3 regions of the Staphylococcus chromogenes genome follow, and region 2 is predicted to be linked to each of the others. Evidence: riboswitches for the same ligand, from Rfam matches in the RefSeq annotation. Region 2 holds a riboswitch; each other region holds the start of a gene.

What was found. A riboswitch is a leader RNA that binds a small molecule or an ion and turns the genes downstream of it on or off. The one in region 2 is predicted to bind thiamine pyrophosphate.
Region 1: linked by a shared signal. The riboswitch ahead of thiO (glycine oxidase ThiO) and the one ahead of PYW36_RS08110 (ECF transporter S component) in region 2 are both predicted to bind thiamine pyrophosphate.
Region 3: linked by a shared signal. The riboswitch ahead of PYW36_RS09600 (thiamine phosphate synthase) and the one ahead of PYW36_RS08110 (ECF transporter S component) in region 2 are both predicted to bind thiamine pyrophosphate.

What each region holds. Positions count from the first base shown of each region.
Region 1 covers NZ_CP118953.1:2,227,404-2,232,536, reverse strand. The annotation lists gene PYW36_RS10920 (2-keto-4-pentenoate hydratase) at 1-29, opposite strand, end outside; gene nfsA (oxygen-insensitive NADPH nitroreductase) at 173-928, shown strand; gene PYW36_RS10910 (L-cystine transporter) at 1,051-2,442, opposite strand; gene thiO (glycine oxidase ThiO) at 2,517-3,626, opposite strand; TPP riboswitch at 3,732-3,834, opposite strand; gene PYW36_RS10900 (hypothetical protein) at 3,856-4,458, opposite strand; gene PYW36_RS10895 (hypothetical protein) at 4,571-5,133, opposite strand, start outside.
Region 2 covers NZ_CP118953.1:1,653,867-1,658,999, reverse strand. The annotation lists gene PYW36_RS08120 (energy-coupling factor transporter transmembrane component T family protein) at 69-860, opposite strand; gene PYW36_RS08115 (ABC transporter ATP-binding protein) at 857-2,254, opposite strand; gene PYW36_RS08110 (ECF transporter S component) at 2,267-2,848, opposite strand; TPP riboswitch at 2,963-3,063, opposite strand; gene graF (glycopeptide resistance-associated protein GraF) at 3,257-3,388, opposite strand; gene auxA (lipoteichoic acid stability factor AuxA) at 3,714-5,057, shown strand.
Region 3 covers NZ_CP118953.1:1,965,920-1,971,052, forward strand. The annotation lists gene PYW36_RS09580 (YebC/PmpR family DNA-binding transcriptional regulator) at 1-265, opposite strand, end outside; gene PYW36_RS09585 (ThiF family adenylyltransferase) at 340-1,338, opposite strand; gene PYW36_RS09590 (thiazole synthase) at 1,338-2,105, opposite strand; gene thiS (sulfur carrier protein ThiS) at 2,107-2,307, opposite strand; gene PYW36_RS09600 (thiamine phosphate synthase) at 2,291-2,890, opposite strand; TPP riboswitch at 2,949-3,057, opposite strand; gene PYW36_RS09605 (Bax inhibitor-1/YccA family protein) at 3,072-3,707, opposite strand; gene PYW36_RS09610 (CHAP domain-containing protein) at 3,989-4,810, shown strand; gene PYW36_RS09615 (inorganic phosphate transporter) at 5,037-5,133, opposite strand, start outside.

The DNA of each region.
Region 1 (5,133 bases), 570 kb from region 2:
TTAGCTAAATATTTGGTTTGATTTGTCATAATAAAGGCCCCTTTATTCAGAAAATTGTTACAATTATGATAACGGTAAATACTAATGAATGCAAGTGGGGTCAAACACCAGTCATGCGGGGGACGTATCATTTTGATAAAATAGAAAAAAAGGACAATAAGGGGTGTCAATCATGTCTGAACATGTTTATGAGTTAGCTAAAAAACATCATTCTGTACGTAAATTTAAGCCAAATGCCATTGATCGCGATATCGTTCGAAAGTTAATTGAGGCAGGGCAAATGGCGTCGACTTCAAGTTTTCTACAAACGACTTCTGTGATTGGTGTAGAAGATCTTGAAAAGAAAGAATCTTTAAGAGAAGTATCAGGACAGCCGTATGTGGTTGAAAATGGTTATTTGCTTGTTTTTGTCATTGATTATCACCGTCACAAGCTTGTAAGCCAAAAACGGGATGCAGAGTTAGAAAGCAGTTTTGAAACAGCGGAAGGATTATTAGTCGGAACTGTAGATGCTGCTTTAATGGCGCAAAATATTGCTTTAACTGCAGAAGATATGGGGTATGGTATCGTTTATTTAGGTTCTCTCCGTAATGATGTAGAACGTGTGCGTGAGATTTTAGGTTTACCTGAGTACACATTCCCATTATTCGGCATGGCCATCGGAGAACCGGCAGAGGACGAGAATGGCGCGCCGAAACCACGCCTACCGCTTGATCATGTTTTCCATATTGATGAATATGAGCGCGAGGATCAAAAACTTGCAGAACAAATTGAAGCGTATGATGAAACGGTCTCAAACTATTATAAAACACGCACGAACGGCGAACGTACGGAAACATGGTCAGAACAAATCGCACAATTTATGGGAAGTAAACAACGCTTAGAAATGCTTGAATGGCTTCAATTATCAGGCTTCAACAAAAAATAAACGATTGAAGAGAAAGATTGAGTTCTTAAAATGGCAGAAGTGCTTTAATATTTGCGTGAAGAGCGTTTAAAGAGATAAACAAAAAAAGAGGTCGCGAACGTAATGTCGCGACCTCTTTTTAATTAATGCTCAGAAGCAAGCTCATCGTAGTGGTTAGATTTGAATTGATTTTCATCTAATTGTTTTGTCAGTTTTGCGGTACCTGTCCCTGCAAGAATGGAATCGTTGACGTTGAGTGCGGTACGGCCCATATCAATTAAAGGTTCAACAGAAATTAAGACCCCTGCGAGACCTACCGGCAAATTGAGTGCAGATAGTACAAGGATGGATGCAAATGTAGCACCGCCTCCTACACCGGCTACACCAAATGAACTCAATACGACAACAACGATAAGTGTGAGGATGAATTGCCAGTCTACTTCAACGCCTGCGACAGGTGCAACCATGATGGCAAGCATGGCTGGATAAATACCCGCACAACCGTTTTGGCCTATCGATAAGCCAAATGAACCAGAGAAGTTAGCAATCGCTGATGGGACACCAAGGCGTTGTGTTTGTGTTTGGATGTTGAGCGGTAATGCGCCTGCACTGGAGCGTGACGTGAACGCAAATAAAATTACTTCAGCGGTTTTCTTAACATATTGTAGGGGATTGATACCTAACAATACTAAAATAATCATGTGAATCAAATACATCGTAATTAATGCAGCATAAGACGCAATAACGAATTTACCTAATGTCCAAATGGCCGCAAAATCACTTGTTGCAATCGTTGTAATCATAATCGCTAAAATACCATAAGGTGTTAAGCGCAAAACAAAAGTTACAATCGCCATGACAAGTGCGTAAATGGCATCGATACCCCGTTTAAGAATATGACCTTTTTCAGGTTCTTTACGTAAAACACGTAAAAAGGCAAAACCGATAAATGCAGCAAAAATAACAACCGCGATAGTCGATGTTGCACGTGCGCCTGTGAAATCTAAAAATGGATTTGCAGGTAATAATTCTAAAATTTGTGTTGGTAAAGTTGTAGCTGTCATTTCTTTCGCCTGGCTCGTAATTTCAGAACTACGTGCATTTTCAGCTTGGCCAAGGTCGATAGAAGAGGCGTCTAAGCCAAAAAGCATCGCATAAACAATGCCTACGACTGCAGCAATGGCCACAGTTCCAATTAAAAACATAAAAATGAGTCCGCCCATTTTTGCGAACTTTTCGCCGATGTCAATTTTTGTAAATGCAACGACAATTGATACAAAAACTAACGGGATTACAATCATTTTTAATAAAGAAATATAACCTTCTCCGACAATACTGATCCATTCAGTTGTTTGCGTCGTGATTTTACTACTTGAACCGTATGTGAGATGTAAGATTAAACCTAAAACAATCCCTAAACCGAGTGCGAGAAAGACACGTTTAGGGAATTTAATATGTTTTTTAGCCATCCACCAAAGCCCGATGAGTGCTAAGACGAAAACGACTAAGTTAATAATAATGAATAATGTTGACATAATGTGTACGCTTCCTTCTAATTCCGATTTATATAATAAGGATAATCGGTAAGACACTTAAAAGCAAGCTCTTTTTATTTTTGTCGAATTTGTGGTGAAAAGGGTTGGAGCTCACGTAAGGCTTCTGAATCTCCTTGAATCGCTTGCGCTATGAGTTTCCCTACAATCGGAGATAGAAGAATACCATTGCGATAGTGGCCGGTTGAAACAAATAGCGTGTCTGAAGCTTTGCCCATCACGGGCCAGCCGTCTTCTGTAATTGGACGAATACCAGTCCACGTTTTGAGGGTCTGTTCATGTCTCAATTGGGGGAGCATGGCTTGGCTTTTAGCATCTAACCATTTTAAATTATCGGGATGGTTTTGAGTGGACCAATTGTCTACTTCTGAAGTTGCACCTATTAAATAGCGATTCGTTTTTTTAGGAACGATATAACACCCATTCATATTAAATAAGGTTGTATTCAGAATCGGGCGGGAGGCTTGTATAAGTTTGACGTCGCCTTTTACTGGACGAGTAGGAAGGTCCACATTTAAAGATTGGAGTAATTGACCACTCCATGCGCCGGCCGCAACCACTAAGATGTTCGCATGAATGTGACATGCAGAAGTGTTTAATGTATAACCCCCTTCCACGTGTTGAGTGATGTCTAAGACTTCTGTATTTAAATGAAGAGTTGTATTTTTTTGTAAGGCTACTGCTTGTGTGAGCGCTTTTGTGTATAAATGCGCATTCACTTGGCCATCATCATGTATTTTGAATGCCGCCGTCGTCTCAGGATTAAGTTGAGGAAAATGTTGTTGAAGTGCATGGTTGTTGTACCAATGGAGACGGTGATCATCTTGTTTTAAAAATGTATACTGAGCGCGTAGAGCGTTAACATGACGCGTCTCTGTCGCAAGTTTAATGAGCCCATAGGATTGAAATTCGATATCAATGCCTGTCTCTTGATGTAAACGATAGGCAGTATTTGGCATTAATGCACGACTTTTCATCGCCAAACGATAAAGTGGACTCTCTTCGAAAAATTCATTTTGTGCCCCTAACATTCCTCCTGCTGCATAAGATGCATTCATTCTCGGTGTCGAACGATCAATAATAGAAACCTCGCAGTGAGCGTCGGCAAGATGACGTGCAATAGAGAGTCCTATTACACCTCCACCAATAATCACAATTTGTTCCATAAAAAAACCTCCTACACAATGTGCAAGAGGTCGCGCCCTAGATTCATGGTGAGAAAGAATGTAGGCCTATTTTCTATAAGTTCAGTAAAGTGTATACATTCAATTCATAAGTTAAAATAGCTTCCCTTCGTTGGTACTAACCACTTCAGGTTCAAAGAGTTAAGATGACATCTTTCTCAGCTCAATTAGAGCACCCCTAGCACATCGTATTTAATTTTATGATAAAGGCTTAGCCTCCGAATAGGCGTGCCCAAAATCCTTTTTGTTGGTGACTGTTTTTAATTGTAGTCGCCAATTCTTTTTGTTCTTTTGTTTGTGTTTCAATGCTTTCTTGTGTTTTTGTTAACTGTTCAGCTTGAAGTTTTTGATGTTCTGTCATTGCGTTTAATGATTTTGTATTTGTTTCGAGTTGATTATTGAGTTGATTATGTAATGTTTTTAATTCTTCTTGTTGTTGATGAACTTGTGAAATCATTTGTCCTAATAATTGACGTTCTTCGCGCATTTTGTTGATTTCAGCTTTTAACTCTTGCATCACTTGTGGAAATTGTTGATCTGATGGTAAGTTATCAGGATTTTCTTTTACGATGACTTGTAAAAAGTCTTTTTCTTTTTCGAGCTCTTCGAATGCGAGTTCATAACTGTTCGTACGGCCGACACGTTCAGCAATTTCTTGGAATAATTCGATATCCTCTTCTTGAAAGTCGGTCGCTTCACGGCCTCTATATTCGGTTTTTTTCAACTGGTAGCCACGTTCTTCTAGGTGCTGTACAATTTTACGCACTTGTTTTTCGCTAAGCTCTGATTTAAGTGCAAACTCTTTTGTTAGCATATGAATGAATCCTTTCTGTCAGTCTATTTAGACCCACGGTAGTCTGAGTTCAGTGACCCGTCAGCCTTACCTCTACATTATTGTAACGGCTTTAAGAAGGGATTTCAAGGACTTATGCATTCATATCTTTACTTAAATTCATTTTAATCAATAACGGATAAATCACTCGACGTGGAATACGATTGGCAAAGACATATTTTAAAATATAGCAAGACTTAACGCTTGTGCCGTAAATATCCTTTGTCAAAGGAATATTTGCCTTATTGTAAAGGTCTAGCGGTACAGGTTTCCCATTACGGTCGAGGGAAGGTTGTACGTAGTCGATTTGTGTTTGTTTTTCAAATCCATGTTCTGTTAAGAAACGGCGACGAAAAGCAATATCCTTAGCAGTTTGTTCATCGACATCTTCACTTTCGAGAGTAGATTCAAACATAAAGAAATTCACATCACGACCATGGAGTTGATGTGATAAACGGTTCACGCCTTTTTCTACCTCGTTTAATGTTTCAGCTAAATACGTTTCACAGTGATCGCCAGGCTCAGCAATTAAATAAACGATAAAACCTGTATTTGTTGTTGCTTCATAGTGTGCAGTTGAAAAACTAACCACTTTATCATTGTCAATGCCCACTAAAAAGACGTAATCGTTTTGTGTCTTTTCAGTTTTTAAAGATT
Region 2 (5,133 bases):
AGATGGAAAGTTAGGAAAGGAAATGGTGTGCCTTTTCACATCATCGAGATCGTGAAAACGCAGCATGTTTATCGTACGTCTAAAATACCTGTAATTGGTATAAATTGACTTAATAAGAAAGCGAAGGTGACTATAACAATCACACATCCAATAAGCCCTAAATCACGAAAACTAAAAGATGTTTTATAGTAATAAGTACGAGGCCCATCACGAAACCCTTTCATTTCCATGGCGACGGACAACCGATGCGCCTTACGCATGTTTTGGCTCAGTAACGGGATAAGTAAATGGAAAATACGTCGTATCCCACGATAATGTTGTTTTTGAATGATTTGATATCTCATTTTCAAAGCGTTTCGAAGTTGAAAAAAAGACTCAATAATCATAGGTAACATACGAAACGCAGCCATAAAGGCGTAGGCTATTTTAGGTTTTACACGCAAGTGCTGCATAAAACTATAAAATACGGTAATAACTTGGGAAGAAAAGGCAATGGACAGTCCGAAAAAGCTGACTACAAGCGTTCTTAAAGAAAGGTGTAGACCACGAACGAGACTTTCCACTGTAATATGCACAAACCCAAATTTGAACAATTCGTGTTGGCCTGACCCGTAAAAAATCATAAATAATGATGAGCTTAGCGCAAATAGTAACGTAAACGCTACAAATCCCATCAAAATGTGTAATTTAGCGCCGCTCATGAATAACATAAATATAAACATAAGCGCGACAAGATAGAGCATCACATCAAAATTGTGTATAAAAATGACCATGAAAAATAAGGCAATACCGATAAATAACTTTGTAATAATATTTACATCATCCATAAAAGTATGACGTGTCTTCCATGATTCAATCATTGCACATTCCCACTTTCATACATTTTCTCATGGTCTATAATAAAATGTTTAGAAGGATAGCGCGCAATGATTTCAGGGTCATGGGTAATCATAATAATTGCTTGACCTTTTTGAATACGTTCTTGAAATAAGTCAATAAGCTTAAACGTATTATGACTGTCTAACCCAAAAGTAGGTTCATCCAATAAGATGATATCTGCAGAAGTACTCAAAGCTACTGCAACGCTTAAACGACGTTTTTGTCCCATTGATAGTTCGAATGGATGCTGGTCTTTGACATGCGTTAAATCTAAATGCGCTAAAATATCTTCTACTTCCTTTTGGGCGTTGACTTGATCAAAGTGTGTAAAATTAATTAATATTTCGTCATACACAGAGTTTTGAAGGAATTGAAGTTCTGGATTTTGATAAACAAGAAACAGATGAGAGGCGGCAAATTTAAGTTTACGCACGGGTGTATGATTAAAGGTGACCGTTCCTTTATAAGGAATGAGTTGCATTAAACTCTCAAAAAAAGTCGTTTTTCCTGTTCCATTTTTTCCAGTAATAATCGCCCAATCCCCAGCTTGAATTTTAAAATTTTCTACTGTGTACAATGTCCTTTTCCCTCGTTGAATGACGCCTTCATGGAAATGTAATTCGAAAGCGGGGGAAGTTGTATCTGTTAATAGTGGTTTGGGCGCATGATTCCAAGCTTTTGGATGCCACACACCATATTCACTTAAGATGTCTTCGTAGTGCTCTAAAATATCATTTGGCGCGCCTTCTTGAATGATTTGCCCATGTTGATTCATTAAAATGACACGATCGACGTAATCCCAAATGTGTTCTACTTTATGTTCGACAATCAATACGGTTTGATCTTTCCAAAGTGTACGTAAGAGTTGCCAAAGATTTTCTGTTGCTTCAGTATCGAGCATTGCTGTAGGTTCATCTAAAAAGAGCGTGTCAGTTTGTTGAAGCAATGTTCCAGCAATCGCGAGTTTTTGTTTCATGCCTCCACTGAGTTGATGAATAGCTTGCTTTGGATTAATATCAAGACCAACTGCTTCTAGTGCTGCTTGGATTTTCGCATCCATTTCTTTTCGTGGTATTTGTAAGTTTTCAAGAATAAATGCTAATTCTTCATTTACTTGTGGCATACAAAACTGTGCATCAGGATCTTGGAAAATAACGCCCGCATTTTGTGAAATGGTTAATGAATCGTATTTCATAGGTAAATCAATTAAGTGGGGAACAATTCCACTTAAAACATTTAATAGTGTACTTTTACCAGAACCAGAAGGGCCTAGTAAAAGTACTTTTTCTTTATCTTTAATTTCGATATCGAGTCCATCAAAAATTTTATGTGGCGCACTCGGGTATTTTAATCGTAAATTTGTTGCTTTTAACACCTGGCATACTCCTTATAACGTGTCATAATCCTCTTTTGATGCAGGACGAAATAATTTCGTAACTCCGGTTTTGTCTAGTGCTTTTACAAGAAAATAAGGGAACACACCTGCAAGTATCGCACCACTAATTAAACGGAAAACAATGAGTAAAATTAAATTCCATGTCGCTACTTCATTCAAATAACCATAATACCAATCTACTGGAAAGCTAATGAGCGCAGCTGCCATACCTGCAAGTAGACTTACCATAAATGTACGAGATTTGTATTTGAAAATCGCAAACACAATTTCACAAGCTAAACCTTGAAGAATGGCATATATAATAGTAGGAATATCAAATCGACCCATGACAATGGTTTCTCCAGCACCCGCTGCAAACTCAGCAATTAAAGCAATCCCCATTTTCGGAATGATTAAATAAGCGACAACGGCTGCAGCAAACCACATGCCGTACATCAGTTGATCAATATGCAATCCGATAGGTTGAACCGTATAATATGCAATCCACCAAATGTTATAAATGACTGCAAAAATGACCGCAATAAGTACAGTAACCAAAATATCAGATAAAGTTAACCCTTGCTTCTTACGCATAAATATCCTCCTCAATAAAAAACACAGCACCTGAACTAGGTACTGTGTGAAAGTGTATTTGAAACTACAAATCATTATTGAGAACGGAAGAAGACATACGTCATCTGTTGAATTTGAGTTGTCATCACACTTTCCTACGCTAGTATCATCTAGTTCAGGTTCAAAGGGTTTGAGGTGAATACCTCATCTCAGTTTTCACACCCCTAGTGCGTTTCTATTTAATTAATAACGTTAATATACACCTGACTTGTGCGAATGTCAATGTTATGAAACGGGTAATATTCATTGAAAAAAAGTCCAGTTTTAAATTTTTAACATGTGATTCAAACAATATATAATCACTATAATGCAAATCAAAAAAGAGACGGGCTTATTCGCTCGTCTCTTAATATTGAGATACTTTAATAATTAGTCAAAAGTACTTTGAATATCGTCTTTCGTTTTTTCAACGCCATCTTTTGTGTCGTCTTTTTTATCTTTTAATTCTTGTTCTTTGTCTTTAGCATTTTCTGCTGCTTTTTTAATATCTTCTTTAGACATGATACATCGCTCCTTTAATGTATTCTTCTAAAAACATTCCCGTATTTAAAAATAATAAACATGAGAAGAAAGGGTACAAACATATGTAACTTTTGGTATAATACAGGAATGTAAAATTCGTACTAAAAAAGTATGTTTTAAATTGCTACAAAAAGATAATATATTTAAATACATTGAAAGTGGTATGTTCATAATTGATTTATAAAAAATACGTGATTTTGCTAAAATCTCGCGCAATAAATGTTTCTCCATCTAAAGAATGAGATTTCTTTTTTATAAAGACATGAACTGCGTCTTCGTATATAATAATTGTGAGGTGAAGCGGATGTCTTTGTTTAATAAATACACCGAGGTGATTTATAGTTATATCATCGGTGCAGTTTCTATTTTACTAAGTATTATTATCTTTCTTAATATCCCATTGATTCACCAATTTAATGAACATAAAAAGCCTGCAATTAACATCGATAATTTGTGGGACTTTATTATGGCATTTTTCAATGAAATTATTCGCGTGATGAGTAATTATATTGGTGAAATCCCTTTAGTAAGTGGCATAATCATTTTACTTTTCGGTATTTTTATGATTTTTATAGGGAGAACTTTAACGAATACAACACGTTTCGACTATGATATTTCAATTTTATTTTTACTTATTGGGATTATTTATTTTGTTTTAACCCTTATTTTTATGTCACAAGTTTACGGTTTTGCGGCATTTGTGTTTGTCATTCCTTTTTTAATACATATAGGATATATTGCCTATAAAGATGAACTCAATCCTTTTAATCGCAAAAAACACTATTTATGGATTATTGTGAGCTATGGCGTGTGTTATATTTTGGGACAACTCGCGCTTTACGGACGCATTGAAGAGCGACAAGTGGCCCCAATTGATGTATTAAGTATCAATACATTCTTTGTTATTTTATGGTTGTTAGGTCAAATGGCCATTTGGAATTTCCTATTTTTACGCCGAGCTTTACCGATGACTGAGGAAGAAATTACTGGGGAAGAAAACCCGTATTCTCGAAGTAAAAAATATAGTTTTACAGGCCAATCGCAATATCACTTTAAAGATTTTCAGGCACGTACAAATGAATTAACACAAGATTTTTCTCATCGAACACGACGCAGTATCGATATTGAAAAGTTGAGACACAAACGTGAGACAATAAAAGAAAAATGGTTTGGTTGGGCAAAATTAGAAGAAGATGATATCCCTTCATTTTTACATCGACCAAAATGGTTAAAACGCGAATATGTAAGCATTGCTTGTGGCGTCATTTTATTTTTCTTTATATTGGTAGAGTTTAAAAACCGTAACAGTTTATTTATGTCTGGAGATTGGCAACTTTCACAAACACAATACGTGTATGAATGGATTAGCTTATTCTTATTATTAGTGATTGTGACCATTTTTATTTGGACATCCGTGACGAATATGTTAAAAGGGCGTCATTATTACTTGAAATTATTTATGATTAGTATTTTATTCTTCAAGTTAATGACTGAGTATATTGTCATTTTGGTGCATGGATTAATGTTATCCATTTTTATTACACCCATCCTTGTACTGATGTTAATACCGGCAATTGTCGCATTCGTATTTCAGTTGCGACAACCCTCACCGGAAAAAATGGAAGAACAAGGAGAATTTAGACAATAATAGGTAAATAAAGAGAGTGATAGTAAATGAAAGCTACATTTGCTATCGCTCTCTTTTTGAAATATGAAAGAAAGTT
Region 3 (5,133 bases), 310 kb from region 2:
GACCAAAGCCTTCATATCTTAGTGCATCAAAGTTTTCTTCTCCGCCACCTTTAGCTTTATCTATCGCACGATCAATAATGTGGTTCGGTACAGAATATGTTTTCGCACGCTCTAATACAAGTTTCAATGCTTGGTTTGACTCAGGATCAGGCTCTCCAGACTTTGCTGCAACATAAATTTCCTTTCCAAATTTTGCATAAATACGACTCGTATTTTTATCTTTTTGAGCTTTTTTCTCTTTAATGTTGTTCCATTTACGTCCCATTCTTTACATCTCACTTTCGATTGCTAATGAATATTCTTATTATACCGCTTTTAATTTACGATTATCAACTCGCGTTATCGTGAGGTCTCAAAAATGGATTGCGTAAGGTGAGCGGCTTCTTGTTTATCTGTACATCCATAAATCAATAAACGTCCATCTTGAAAAAAGGTCATGGTATATTGTTTAAATTTCAATTGTTTAACAAATGGATTTTGTTGAATGATATGAATGTTCGGTGAAAGGTGACGTTGGAAATCTTTCGCATCAAATCGAACTTGAATCACACCTCCACACAAGACTTCCATCCGTGTTTTTTTCGCCTGCATTAAGCGTGTAAAATGACGTTCGCTACATACAGGACACGTCGGTTCTTTCAACTCTAAAATAGAAGTCGTTTTCATAGTGTCTTTATATATATCCACATATTTCATCGTATACGTAAAAGTCCCTGTCATTAAATAGTGCATTAATTCAGCCACAGCCATACTACTCGCGATATGCACTGCCGGAGGTAAAACACCATGTACAGCACAACTTTCATAAGTTTCAGGGGGCTCTGGCATGAGACACTGCAAGCACGGACCATGCGCATCTATAGGAAACACACTCACTTGGCTACCGATGACTGCACTATAAATATATGGAATATTAAGGTATTGCGTCGCTTCATTCACTAAAAATCGTGTCTCATAATCGTCCAAACCATCTAACACCATATCAGGTTGGGTCTCTTTCATAAGACATAGGATATTTTCAGAAGTCACTTCAACATTTAATGGGATGATATTCACTTCATGATTCATTGCATGTAAACGCATTTTTAACGCGCTTACTTTGGGACGCATCTCTTTAGCATCTTCCTCGATGTAACCACTTTGCCGATGTAAGTTCGAAAAAGTCACTATATCTTTATCAATGAGTGTGAGTTTGCCCACGCCACATCTTGCAAGTTGTTCTGCAATCCCACTCCCTAAAGCCCCTACTCCCACTATAAGGACATGTAGCTGCTGGAGTTTGTTTTGCGTTTTCAAACCAAAAGCCGGGTACTTTATTTGTCTATCATAGCGATTCATTAAAGAAACCCTAACCCTGTGGATGGACTTGATTGGACAGCATTATAACGAATAGGAATACGCCCTGCTTCGTAACTAAGTCTGCCCGCTTCAATGCCTTTTTTCATCGCTTCCGCCATTTTGACAGGGTCTTTAGCACGAGAAACCGCTGAATTTAATAAAATGGCATCTGCACCTAGCTCCATGGCTTCAGCGCAATCTTTCGCAGAACCTATGCCAGCATCAACAATGACAGGCACCTGACTTTTTTCTATTATATAACGCAAATTGAGTGGGTTGCTAAGGCCGCGACCCGTCCCAATTGGAGAGGCCAGTGGCATAATCGCATGAACCCCCAATTGTTCTAAACGTTTAGCTAACACGACATCATCAGAAATATATGGGCAAACGATATAGCCCTTTTTCAACAAAATATCGCATGCTTTATACGTCTCAATCGGATCTGGTAATAACGTATCGTCATCGCCAATCACTTCAACTTTAATCATATCGCATATGCCAGCCTCATTCGCAATCTCTGCAATGCGCACAGCTTCCTCTGCCGATTTAGCGCCCGCGGTATTCGGAAAAGTGATAAATTGCTCTAAATCCACCTCAGCTAAAGGGTTCGGTAATGCTTCATCATATAAACTCATACGTCTTACGGCGAAAGTTAAGACTTCCGTTTCTGAAATATGAATGGCTTTTTTTTGAACTTCAGCATTTTCAAACTTTCCTGTTCCTAAAAATAATCTTGAGTTAAAAGTATAATCCGCTATTTTAAACAACTTAACCGCCTCCTACAAATTCTAAAATTTCAATCCGATCATTGTCTGAAAGAGATTGTTTATCCCATAAAGAACGTTTCACTACATGACCGTTTAATTCTACGACCATGCGTTTACTTTCTATACCGAATTGTTGAATGAGATCGAACACCGTTGCTCCTTCATTTAACAGTTGGGATTGCCCATTAATTTCTACATTCACTGCCTTCACCCCCTTTTTCATACCATTGCTGAACAATATACTTAAATTCATCTAAGTTTTGATGAAACGCACTACCAATCATCGCAATCCCCGAAAATTTACTAGGTATCTCTGCAACTGTTGTGTCATTAATACCGCCAATTGCGACGAGAGGAAAATGACAATTTAAAGCTTGTCTGACTTCACTCACCGTCCTTGGGGGCTGATTGTGTTTAGAGGATGTATTGAACAAATGGCCATAAAGTCCAAACTTTGCACCTTGTACTTTAGCAAATTCAATAGCGCTTTCCGAGTGAACGGACATGCTTACTTCCCACTCTTCTACACGAAATGCAGTTGGCCATTCATATTCACGAAAATGTATACGTCTAATGCCCAATTGTTCAGCACATTGCACGTTAGAATGGATGATGATTTTTGACTTTGGAAATCCTTTATTTATTAATGTTGTAACCCAAATCTTTAAATCATCAGCTTCAGTAGGTGTCCGTAAGATGACTCCGTCGATATAGGGTTCAATTAGAATTAAACGTTGTTGATGATGACGATGTAATAATTCATATGGTGTGACTGCAATAATCAAATTTTATTCCTCCAATAAAAAAAGCTACTTTTCTAGACATAGAAAAATAGCTTTAATGCATGAATACGTGCCACTTTCCTACGCCAGCATTATCTGGATCAGGTCCGGGAATTTTAAAATCACTATTTTAATCTCAGCCATTATTCATGGCACTTCCAGTGGAAACATCAATTATTTAATTTTATCGGCGAACGTAACGTGCAAGATTGAGCACGTAACGGATGATTCTAAATAAGTTTAAGAATAAATTGAAACCCATTTCCCTTGGAGAATAGGCCCCTCTTTTCATTCTATTAAAATCATACAACGTATAAAGTAAAAAAAGCAACAAGCCAACCACAGAAATAAGTGTATGATATATCGGATTATGGATAAACCAACCGACTAAACTCGCGACAATTAATGCGACAAGCGTGACAAACAAATATTTTCCTAAACTAGAGGCATCTTTTATCATAAAGAAACCAATCATTCCAAAAATAATAAATCCGACAATGGCTAAAAGAACATTTTTAAAGAAAACACTCGGTCCTAAATCTTGTAAAGCTACTGTAAAAGCCGCATAAGATAACAGTCCAGAAACGATTGTGTAGATATGTGACATGATGGGCCCACTAAATCGTGCCCTTTGTACAATCATCGTTAAGAGGATTAAAACAAGTAAAACAATAGACAAGGGTTTACGCCATTCAAGCGGCAAAAATTGTCCAAAATACGTGGCAATACCAAATATCACCCAATAATATGTGAAAAATAGCCAAACTTTTCCGTATTGAAATGGATGCTTCGACACCGATGGTCTTGTTTGAGCTGACAATACAATCCCCCCTTTTTGTTTCAAATTTACTATTTTATGCTAAAACAGTCTCACTATTATTACAACCATTTTAATATTTTGTCTATCTTAAAATAGGGTATAGGTCTAAAGTCCTATTGTGTCACCAGTTGCAAATGCTCATTAAACTGAATTTTGTTTTTTACAATATTACACATTTGTAACAAGTCACATATCACCCCTCATTTTTGATACCATGTAAGAGAATCTTAAATACGTATCAAATTTATGAGAAACAAATTATGAAATAAGGGGGCAATACCTTGAAAAAATTTGCTTTTGCACTTACATTCACTTCTGGAGCAGCGGCATTACTCGTTCATCAGGATGCGGAGGCATCAACACAACATACGGTACAATCTGGTGAATCTATTTGGTCTATCGCACAACAATATGGTGTTTCAGTAGATCAACTTACTCAAGACAATAACTTATCAAACCACATTATCTTTCCAGGTCAAGTATTGACGATTGGGTCAAGCAATGAGAATAATAGTCAAAATACAACAGCGCCTCAATTATCACAAGGTCAAACGCATACTGTACGTGCCGGTGAATCTTTGGATATTATCGCTGCGCAATATGGCGTAACGGCACAAGACATCATGAATGCAAACCAACTTAATGGTTACCTTATTTTCCCTAACCAAACATTGACTATCCCTGGAGGGTCAGGTGGTAATAGCACAACAATTTCTGGATCACCAAGTGGAACAACAACTCCAGATAGCGGCTATACATCACCAACATTTAATCATCAAAACTTATATGACTGGGGTCAATGTACATGGCATGTCTTCAACAAACGTGCAGAAGCGGGACAACCTATCAGTACATATTGGTGGAATGCAGATCATTGGGCAGCAAACGCTGCGGCTGACGGTTATACGGTCGACCACAATCCTACGGTCGGTTCAATCATGCAAAATTATGAAGGCCCTGTGGGACATGTCGCATACGTTGAACAAGTGAACCCAGATGGTAGTATTTTAATTTCTGAAATGAATTATAATACACCTCCTGGTACTCCGGATTATCGTACAATCCCTGCATCAATCGCATCATCTTACAATTATATTCATTAATTACATTTATTAAATTCTCTTCATCCACTGTTGAAGTATTTTAAATAAAAATAACGAGTGAGGCGTGGTCCTCACTCGTTATTTTTGTTGATGAACAATGTGGAAAATCAATATCATAAAAGAAAATGTTATAAATGAAGGCTCTTCCCCTTCATTCCCCTTTGCCGGGTGTTTTTGACATAGAGAAAAGACAGGTGCTCTTATACCACCTGTCCTTTATTAATATTTATAAAAAGAGATTCAAGATAAGAAAAAATATAGCTGCAATCACAGCGGTAATAGGCAACGTGATAACCCATGTGACAATCATACGTTTCGCTGTA